DNA from 4 places in the Pseudoalteromonas sp. Hal040 genome. Region 4 is predicted to be linked to each of the others. Evidence: predicted binding sites of a transcription regulator. Region 4 holds the regulator's gene; each other region holds the start of a gene.

Region 1 (2,211 bases), 3.3 Mb from region 4:
CACAGCCACTGCACAGGCCTTCTTCTTCAAGCATTAAATCATCATCTTGGTAGGCAACTAAGTCTTCGTTGTCTTGATGTAATGCATGAGCTTCGAATAGCGCTTCGTCTTTACTTAAGATCAAATCAATTTCTTGACCCTGTAAGGTTAAAGGCTCATGACTGCTCTTAACCGCAGAGATCAACGCTTGCACCATCGCGATTTTTTCTTTGCCGACTTCTTCATTTAGCCAACGGCCAATAACTGCATGCTCAGAGGAGATTTTAATGCGTAAACCGCTAATAGGATCGCGGATAAATTGATATTCCATGGAGGGTACTCGTAATACGTTATTTGCTAATTATACCGATTACAGCTAAACGTGGCGAGTTTTGTAGCCTTATAGCAACACGAGCGCCAACGTGGCGCTCGTGTTTGTGCTATTTAAAATAGCTAGACTCGCGATTTGAAGCGCGCAGCATCAATAATCGCCCATAGGTATACGATTGGCAGTAAAATAAAGCCAACTGCAACATAAATTAGTGCACCACTAATAACCCATGCTAAAAAGAATGCAATAGCCGCCATTAAACGACCTTGTACCAATTGTCCTAAACCAGGAAAAAAGATATTACATATTGCTGCGATTACATTACCGCCAGAACCTTGCTCTGCCATACTAACCTCTGTAGTTTTTAATGATTATACATTTAGTAAACACACTTTATGCCAACTTATTATAGCTTACAAATCAAAGCGTTAAAAAGTTACGTTATTTTGATTTTAGTTTTTTTTGCTAAAAATCGGTCAAATTCACAATTTTCATATCGCAATTTTAATGACTTGCCCAAATAGCTGTTTATAAAAACAGTATTTTATTTAGCCTTGCATAAACACCTGTTATACTCCACCCATTATAGATTGAAAAGGCGTAACGATGGACGTTTCTGAATTACTCGATGGCTTAAATGACAAACAACGGGATGCAGTCGCAGCCCCATTGCAAAATATGCTAGTACTTGCAGGTGCAGGTTCTGGTAAAACTCGAGTACTTGTTCATCGCATCGCATGGCTCATGCAAGTTGAGCAAGCTTCTGCATACAGTATCTTTGCGGTAACCTTCACTAACAAAGCCGCGAAAGAAATGCGTACCCGTGTAGAAGAAACCTTAAAAGCACCGGTTGGTGGTATGTGGATTGGTACCTTCCACGGCTTATCTCATCGTATTTTACGCGCCCATCACCGTGAAGCGAACTTGCCTGAAAGCTTTCAAATCTTAGATTCTGACGATCAACAACGTATGATCAAACGCTTACTCAAAGCGATGAACATCGATGATAAAAAGTGGCCAGCAAAACAATTTGGTTGGTATATCAGCGCGAAAAAAGATGAAGGTCTGCGCCCTAAAGACATTCAAGCCTACGATATTAATGAGCAAATGATGCTAAAAGTCTATGCTGCATATCAAGAGGCTTGTGACCGTGCAGGTTTAGTCGACTTTGCAGAAATACTGCTGCGCTGCTACGAAGTTCTTAAGAACCACCCAACACTTTTACGTCACTATCAACAGCGTTTTGCCCACATGCTGGTAGACGAGTTCCAGGATACCAATACAATCCAGTACGCTTGGTTAAAATTACTCGCAGGTAACACCAACAGTATTATGATCGTAGGTGATGATGATCAAAGTATCTATGGCTGGCGTGGCGCAAAAATTGAGAATATCAAACGCTTTTTAACTGACTTCGAAGCCGAAACCATTCGCCTTGAACAAAATTACCGTTCAACGGCAACAATCTTAAAAGCATCAAATGCGCTGATCAGAAACAATGCTGAACGCATGGGTAAAAGCCTGTGGACAGACGGCAATGATGGTGAGCCTATTTCTGTTTACGCCGCGTTTAATGAATTAGACGAAGCGCGCTTTGTCAGCAGCAAACTACGTAGTTGGCTAAATGCAGGTAATGCATTACAAGATGCCGCGATTTTATACCGTAACAACGCGCAATCTCGTGTACTCGAGGAAGCGATGCTACAAGAAGGTTTAAAATACCGTATTTACGGCGGTATGCGCTTCTTCGAACGTCAAGAGATCAAAGATGCACTTTCGTATTTACGTTTAGTGGGTAACCGTCAAGATGATGCCGCTTTCGAGCGCGTTATTAACACCCCTGCTCGCGGCATTGGTGATAAAACACTAAGCCATATACGTGATTGCGCGCGCAATGAATC
Region 2 (2,211 bases), 2.1 Mb from region 4:
AACATACCGTATTACCTTATATTGAGGCTGACTTCAGAACAACCCAAAAAAGCACGTTAGTCGGTAACTCGCTTGGCGGTTTATTTGCAGCCTATACTTTATTTACTGAGCCTTCGCTTTTTTCAAATTATATTATCGGCAGTCCTTCTGTGTGGTTTAAAGAAAACTCAATATTAGCTATGGCTGTAAAACCAGCTGCCATCACAACAAAAGTTTACATCGCAGTGGGTGAACTTGAAGAAAGCGAAGGTGAACAAATGGTGTCGGGCGCAAGGCAATTAGCAGCTAAAATTAATAAACAAAGTGGCGCGCTGGTTACAACGAATTTATTTGTTATCCCTCAGGCACGCCATGCAACTGCATTCCCAACAACGATTACCCAAGCCTTAGACTGGATTTACCAGACTAATACCAACCCGCAATAATACTTAAGTAAGCGGATTGGTATAAGAGCAATTAAAGAGCGTGACACTTTTTATATTTTTTGCCGCTACCACAAGGGCATTCATCATTACGGCCAATTTTAATATCTGCAACTGGTGTTATATCGCCATCTAGGTAACGCCATAAGCCATCTTCTTTAATAAAACGCGACTTTTCGTGTAACTCACAATACAAGTTTTGGTAAAAGTAATTTGCTTTAAATTCTACAAAGCCTTCTTGCTCGTTATGTTCAGTCTCTAAAACACTGAGTTTGGTAAAACGGCAGCTATTAGCAAAATCTTTAATTTCGCGAACCGGGTTCGCGGCTTGTTGGCTTTGTGCATAAGTACTAAATACATATTTTGCATCTTTTAGCGCGTATGCACTAAAACGAGAACGCATAAGTTGCTCTGGGGTATCAGCTTGGCTTGCACCGGTATGAAAAGGCTGGCAGCAAAGCTCGTAAGTCGATTCGCTGCCACAAGGACAAAGGGAGTGTGTGAGTGATGTCATAACAACTTACCTAAAAATGTAAATTGTTATTTTAACAAGCCTATTGTGGCTGCGGTACTAAATTGTTTAATTGAGCGCTTTTTGTAAAGCAATAAAACTTAGCTGATGCCTGATCAAGGTTTAAGTTCATCGAATCAAGTTGATGATTGTTTACAATATCTGTCCATGTGATCACAGCAGCAAAGTTACCGTTATGTAATGCTGAGCTAAGTACGTACTCAAGGTTTACTAAATGCTTTTGTCTGATCACAAGTAGTTTGCTGGTATCAATTGAACACGAATCTAATAATGCTTTGCTAGGAACATGATCAGGGGCAATTAATAGTGTCCATGCATTTTGGCTATTGTAATGATGTAATACTTTTAATAGCTCAAAGGTTGCTGATATTTCGTCTTCAATTTGAATTAAATTAACAGACGCTTTGTCGTTATCTTGTTGGTAGCTTTTAACTGTTCTTAAGGTAATTGGCTGTAACATAACTTTCACTCACTGGTTGTTTATACAGTATGTGTATACAGTAGTTTATACAGTGTTTTTGCGCAAGTACTTTTTTGCTATTTTTTAACCAATGATTCAGTTTTATTTTAATTAAAATAATTTAGTTCTTATTAAACATTTAGTTATGGTTTTGGATTGCAGAATGAAAAAGCTAAAAAATTTAGCATCTAACTCATACAGTGTTTTGTACAGTACTGTATAAGACGCTACATTTTTCTTCTATACAAGTGTTTTGCATAAAAAAGCCGGTATAAATACCGGCTCTTTATCTTTGCAATCTTGCTACTTATCTAAATAAGTATTTAAAAACTCAAGATATGCGTTTGAAGCTTTTATGCGGTTTTCCTTTTTAGTAAAACCATGGCCTTCATCATCAAATAATACATATTCGACAGGCACACCATTTGCTTTCACTGCGGCAACGAGCTCATCGCTTTCAACTTGTAAAACGCGAGGGTCGTTAGCACCTTGGATCACCATTAATGGCTTGGTGATGTTTTTAGCATGAAATAGTGGCGAAATTGCACGGTGACGTTCACCGTCTGTAGCAGGGTCGCCCATTTCGTCATACAGCGCCTTTTTAAAGCTTTCCCACCATGGTGGAATCGAGTTTAAGGTTCTAACCCAGTTTGTTACACCAAAGATGTTGATACCTACTTTGAACTCTTCAGGTTCAAAGGCAAGTGCGGCGGCGGTCATAAAGCCACCGTAACTACCCCCTATGATGCCAATTTTGTCAGCATCGACCCAATCGAGGCTTTGTAGATGCTTTTTGC
Region 3 (2,211 bases), 1.3 Mb from region 4:
TAGCAACTCGCTATTTCACTAAAAACTCTGAATTTGCGTTACTCGTAATTGGTAGTGATCCCTTTTGACCTTTTAAAAAGGTTGCTGTTTTGGATTCGGCAATTCTATTATGAAATCAAAAGAACATATATTAGTGATTTTCAAACATAACAAGAAATTAAAAAAGGAGAAAACAGTCGGCGTTTGCTTCTCCGTCGCTGATTTAGCCAAGAATTTGTGCGCCTAATAGTAATGGCGCTGTTCTCAAAAGGAGATTGGTATTAAGCTCAATAGTTTCATCGATAAATTAGAATCGCTATCTGACAGTGAAAGATGCGACTTTTTTCGAATGTTAGCTCACTCATTAACTGTGTCTGTTCGTGTTTATTTGTGGGATAAGGAATTGGATCTCAGCGAAAAGCTCGATAGGATCAAATGGTTAAACGAAATCAATCATAGGGTGATCACCAAAATTATTGTGATACCATATGACAAAGAGGAAATTGAAAGCTTCATTGAAATGGTGAACGACTATATTGAAAAAAATCTGATGATTTATGAACAATTGGAACACTGTTTTAATTCGTCACTCCATCGTATCGGTGGCAAGTGAAAACTTATAAGGCTAACTGAGGTGCCATTAGCTGTCTTACTATATATCCCCCCAATCAACACCTAATATCCCAAAAAATGAGAAAATAAGTTTAGATTAATATGGTGCGATAAATGTACGATATGAATAAAGGAATGTATGTTTAAGGTGCGATAAAATAAATAGATAAGTTAAGTAACTTATTGAATAGAGTGTAGAAAAATGGTCGGCATAGCAGGATTTGAACCTGCGACCCCTGACACCCCATGATTTTCTTCAAAATTAAGTTAACCTATTGAAACTACGTAACATTAAAAATTAACCACTGTTTTTTTACACAGTAAAAAGTGCATTTTTTCTCATTTTTATACTTTTGTAAAATCAAGCGGTTAGAGTGCTTATTACAAATGCAATTCTCAGTTTTTTATAAAGCCCTTCCTAAACAACATATTAGAAAATCTAATTGTGTAAGTCTAAGTTCAAGCGACTTCAAAATTCACTTTCAGACACTTAAATTTTTCACTATACTGTATTTATGTACAGTATTTTTGTTTTGTTACTTATGTTTGTTATCCCAATTTATATCGAAGCTGGTATTACAGGTTTTGAGTCTCCTGCAGCTCAATACAAAGAACTAGGCCTTTCGCTTGATCAGCTCTTAATAAAGCACCCCGATGCTACCTTTATTGGAATGGCTTCTGGGCAGTCTATGCAGGGAGTAGGAATATTCGATGGTGACTTACTGTTAGTTGATAGGGCGGTGGATGCAAGTACAGGTGATATTGTTGTTGCGAGTTACAACGGGTGCTTTGTATGCAAGATCATAGATAAAGATAGCCGGTTGCTGTTATCTGCCTCTGATGAATTTAAACCAGTGTATGTTTCACCAGAGGATGATTTCTGTTTAGAAGGAGTGGTAACTAGGAGTATAAGACTTCATAAGCCTTGTATGGAGTTTCTTAGTGTAAAATAAAGAAGTCCATACTAGATTTATATGTACTTAGGTAAGTAAATGTACTTATTTTATTAAAAGCTTCCAAGGGAATCTTATAGTTAATGAATAATGATAATCATCGAAAGTTGAATAGGTCATCGCGCCAATACTTTTTAACTCGTTTGTAATTGCTCTTAGCCCATGGCCTCGAGCAGGATCTTTTTGACTATTTTCTTTTGTCCAAGTTCCTGATTTGTCATCGCTAGAAAAAATTTTAACCTTGTTACGGAAAGTAATGTCTATGTGACTGTCAGCTACGAGAGATGCTGTTATTTGCAACACTTTATCACTGCTATGCTGACTAGCATTCCCAAATATTTCACTTATTACTAAAAATGGAACAAATTCAGGAATGAGTATAGGAGGTATCAATTCAACACTTGAATGAATATATACTTTTAGATCATCAAATTTATTACTTAAAAACTTAACTATCTCAATAAAGTCTGCTAACCCATCTTTTTTATCATAAAAGTTAGTCTTTTTATTATTTACTCGTATCAGATCATTGGTTTGTTCAATAGTATCTTCACTTATGTCTAAATCCAGATAAGTTTTTGCATTTCTTAAAAAGCTAGAAGTATCATACATATAAAATGATTGTAGCTCTGGTGACTTTGAATAAATTTCGTCAAGGAGTTCCAAT
Region 4 (2,211 bases):
TCATTATTACCCCGTTATTATTGTTGTATGGGTGCTATTTTAAGTTGTTTAACTGTATTGCCAATGCGGCATAATGTCGCATTAACTGTATTCTAGATTTGGTATATATACAAAACTGAGTTAAAGTTTCAGTCGATATCAATAGAGGGTAAAAACGAGAGTATGTCGGAAATTCAATTTTTAAATGTAGATCTGGAGCTTGAATCAAAGCACGATATTAGTGCGCTTGTTGCTGATTTGAAGAAAAACGCCATGGTTTTACATTATGACCAAGATGAATACCGCCAACTAGCACGGATTGAAGCAACCGCAGATATCAGCTCTCCAGATAAAGCGATTAACCAGCTTTGCGAGCTTATTGAGTCTTGCTCGCGCAATGCATTAAAACAGTGGTTATCGTGCTCAAAACGAACATTTGATATAGGTTTTGAATCAGGTAATTCGCCAAAATGCTTTAATCAACCCCTGCATGCCGATACCTTGTTACGTATCTCAGCAATTGGCGCAGGGATTGAAATTACTATTTATCCTGTTGAAAAATAGGTCGAATTTAGCGCTCTACTACCGTCGCGGTCATTCTTGATACGCAGCATAGCTCTCCTGCGGCATTGGTAATTTTAATATCCCAAACAGAGGTGCGCTTTCCTAAATGCAGCGGTCTAGCCGTTGCAGTTAAAACTCCCTTACGTGATGCTTTCATATGGTTGGCATTAATCTCTTGGCCAACAGCGTAGAATTTATTGAAATCAACCACAAAGTTGGCTGCATAGCTTGCCACTGTCTCGGCTAACACAACGTTTGCTCCGCCATGTACCATGCCCATAGGATTATGATGTTCTGGGATGGCAGGCATCGTCGCCACTAAATAGTCATCGCCAATTTCCGTCACTTCAATGCCCATGGTTTTCATTAAAGTGCCTTGCCCGGTGATCCCTTGCTCCAATTCTTTACATAGCTCTAGCGTGATTGGGTGGTGCCAAATGCTCATTGTGTTTCCTTAGCCTGCTAATTAAAGCTAATACCTTATGGCATCTTAGAGTGAGGTTCAATGTAAGTTTTGTAGCAATATGACTGTGTTAATTAAATTTGCGATTTTCAGATAACTGTATATACTCACAGTTAAATGTACTGTATGGAAAACCAGTTGTATGCGCCCATTAACTAAACGCCAATCGCAAATTTTAGAACTCATTAAAGTCTTTATTAAAGATACAGGCATGCCACCAACGCGTGCTGAAATAGCTCAAACATTGGGTTTTAAAAGTGCCAATGCCGCTGAAGAGCACCTAAAAGCACTGGCAAAAAAAGGCATGATCAAAATGAAGCCTGGGGCGAGTCGTGGTATTCAATTAATCGAAGAAGATGAACCAGAGCAATTAGGTTTACCTTTAATTGGCCGTGTTGCAGCGGGCGAACCTATTTTGGCCCAAGAGCATGTTGAAAGCCATTGCCAAGTTGATCCGTCGTTATTTAAGCCTGCCGCTGATTTCTTACTGCGTGTAAATGGCATGAGTATGAAAGACATTGGCATCATGGACGGTGATTTGCTTGCAGTACATAGAACACAAGTTGCTGAAAATGGGCAAGTTGTTGTTGCACGAGTTGATGAAGACGTGACTGTTAAGCGTTTAGAAAAAGCTGGCCGAAAAGTATTTTTACACGCTGAGAACGAAGAGTTTTCACCTATTGAAGTTGACCTAGAGCACGAATCGTTCAATATCGAAGGATTAGCGGTAGGGGTTATTCGAAACGCTGACTGGATGTAAGTGTTCCCAACTTGGTGCATTAAATTGACTTAATTTGGTGCACCATCGAAATTTTGCTACTTAATTAGGATTTGTGAATCCTTACTCATCATTTAAAGCCTTATATGGCGCAGTTTCCCTCTCTTTTTGTATTTTGTTTGTACGCCTAAACATTAAATAACGCGCTGATTATAGTTGTTATTTTTGCACCAAAATAAACATTTATTATCACTAAAACTTGCTTATTGCTCATTTTTTAACTAATTGGTTAGTACATTGTATTAACACCTATTTACGAAATTGACACACCTAAACGTGTCAGGGAGTTATACAACGGGCTTGTATCATTTCATTGCGTCGTGATGATACGAATTCGCTCTAAACAATAAAAATACGAATGGGCACCTTGCTGTAACGCCTTTTCGCTTTGCGTCTTGCAATAGCATTTAAAGGAGCCGTCACATGG

Evidence for each region. Region 4 encodes LexA, which represses DNA repair genes until DNA is damaged. Its sites were predicted from a motif close to TACTGTATNNNNATACAGTA; they were not measured.
Region 1: uvrD (DNA helicase II) is a predicted target of LexA. The motif match lies at 833-852, and genes of this name have one in related genera.
Region 2: P4S60_RS05885 (SulA-like leucine-rich domain-containing protein) is a predicted target of LexA. The motif match lies at 1,438-1,457, and genes of this name have one in related genera.
Region 3: P4S60_RS09450 (LexA family protein) is a predicted target of LexA. The motif match lies at 1,097-1,116, and genes of this name have one in related genera.

The regions. Positions count from the first base shown of each region.
Region 1 covers NZ_JARLUU010000001.1:10,692-12,902, reverse strand. Annotated here, with positions in the region: gene P4S60_RS00045 (YacL family protein) at 1-310, opposite strand, end outside; gene P4S60_RS00040 (hypothetical protein) at 433-657, opposite strand; gene uvrD (DNA helicase II) at 917-2,211, shown strand, end outside.
Region 2 covers NZ_JARLUU010000001.1:1,299,895-1,302,105, forward strand. Annotated here, with positions in the region: gene P4S60_RS05875 (alpha/beta hydrolase) at 1-425, shown strand, start outside; gene P4S60_RS05880 (YchJ family protein) at 457-936, opposite strand; gene P4S60_RS05885 (SulA-like leucine-rich domain-containing protein) at 977-1,414, opposite strand; gene P4S60_RS05890 (S9 family peptidase) at 1,718-2,211, opposite strand, start outside.
Region 3 covers NZ_JARLUU010000001.1:2,074,524-2,076,734, reverse strand. Annotated here, with positions in the region: gene P4S60_RS09450 (LexA family protein) at 1,134-1,544, shown strand; gene P4S60_RS09445 (hypothetical protein) at 1,590-2,211, opposite strand, start outside.
Region 4 covers NZ_JARLUU010000001.1:3,360,067-3,362,277, reverse strand. Annotated here, with positions in the region: gene P4S60_RS15655 (hypothetical protein) at 1-4, opposite strand, end outside; gene P4S60_RS15650 (hypothetical protein) at 163-543, shown strand; gene P4S60_RS15645 (PaaI family thioesterase) at 551-988, opposite strand; gene lexA (transcriptional repressor LexA) at 1,149-1,766, shown strand; gene coxB (cytochrome c oxidase subunit II) at 2,208-2,211, shown strand, end outside.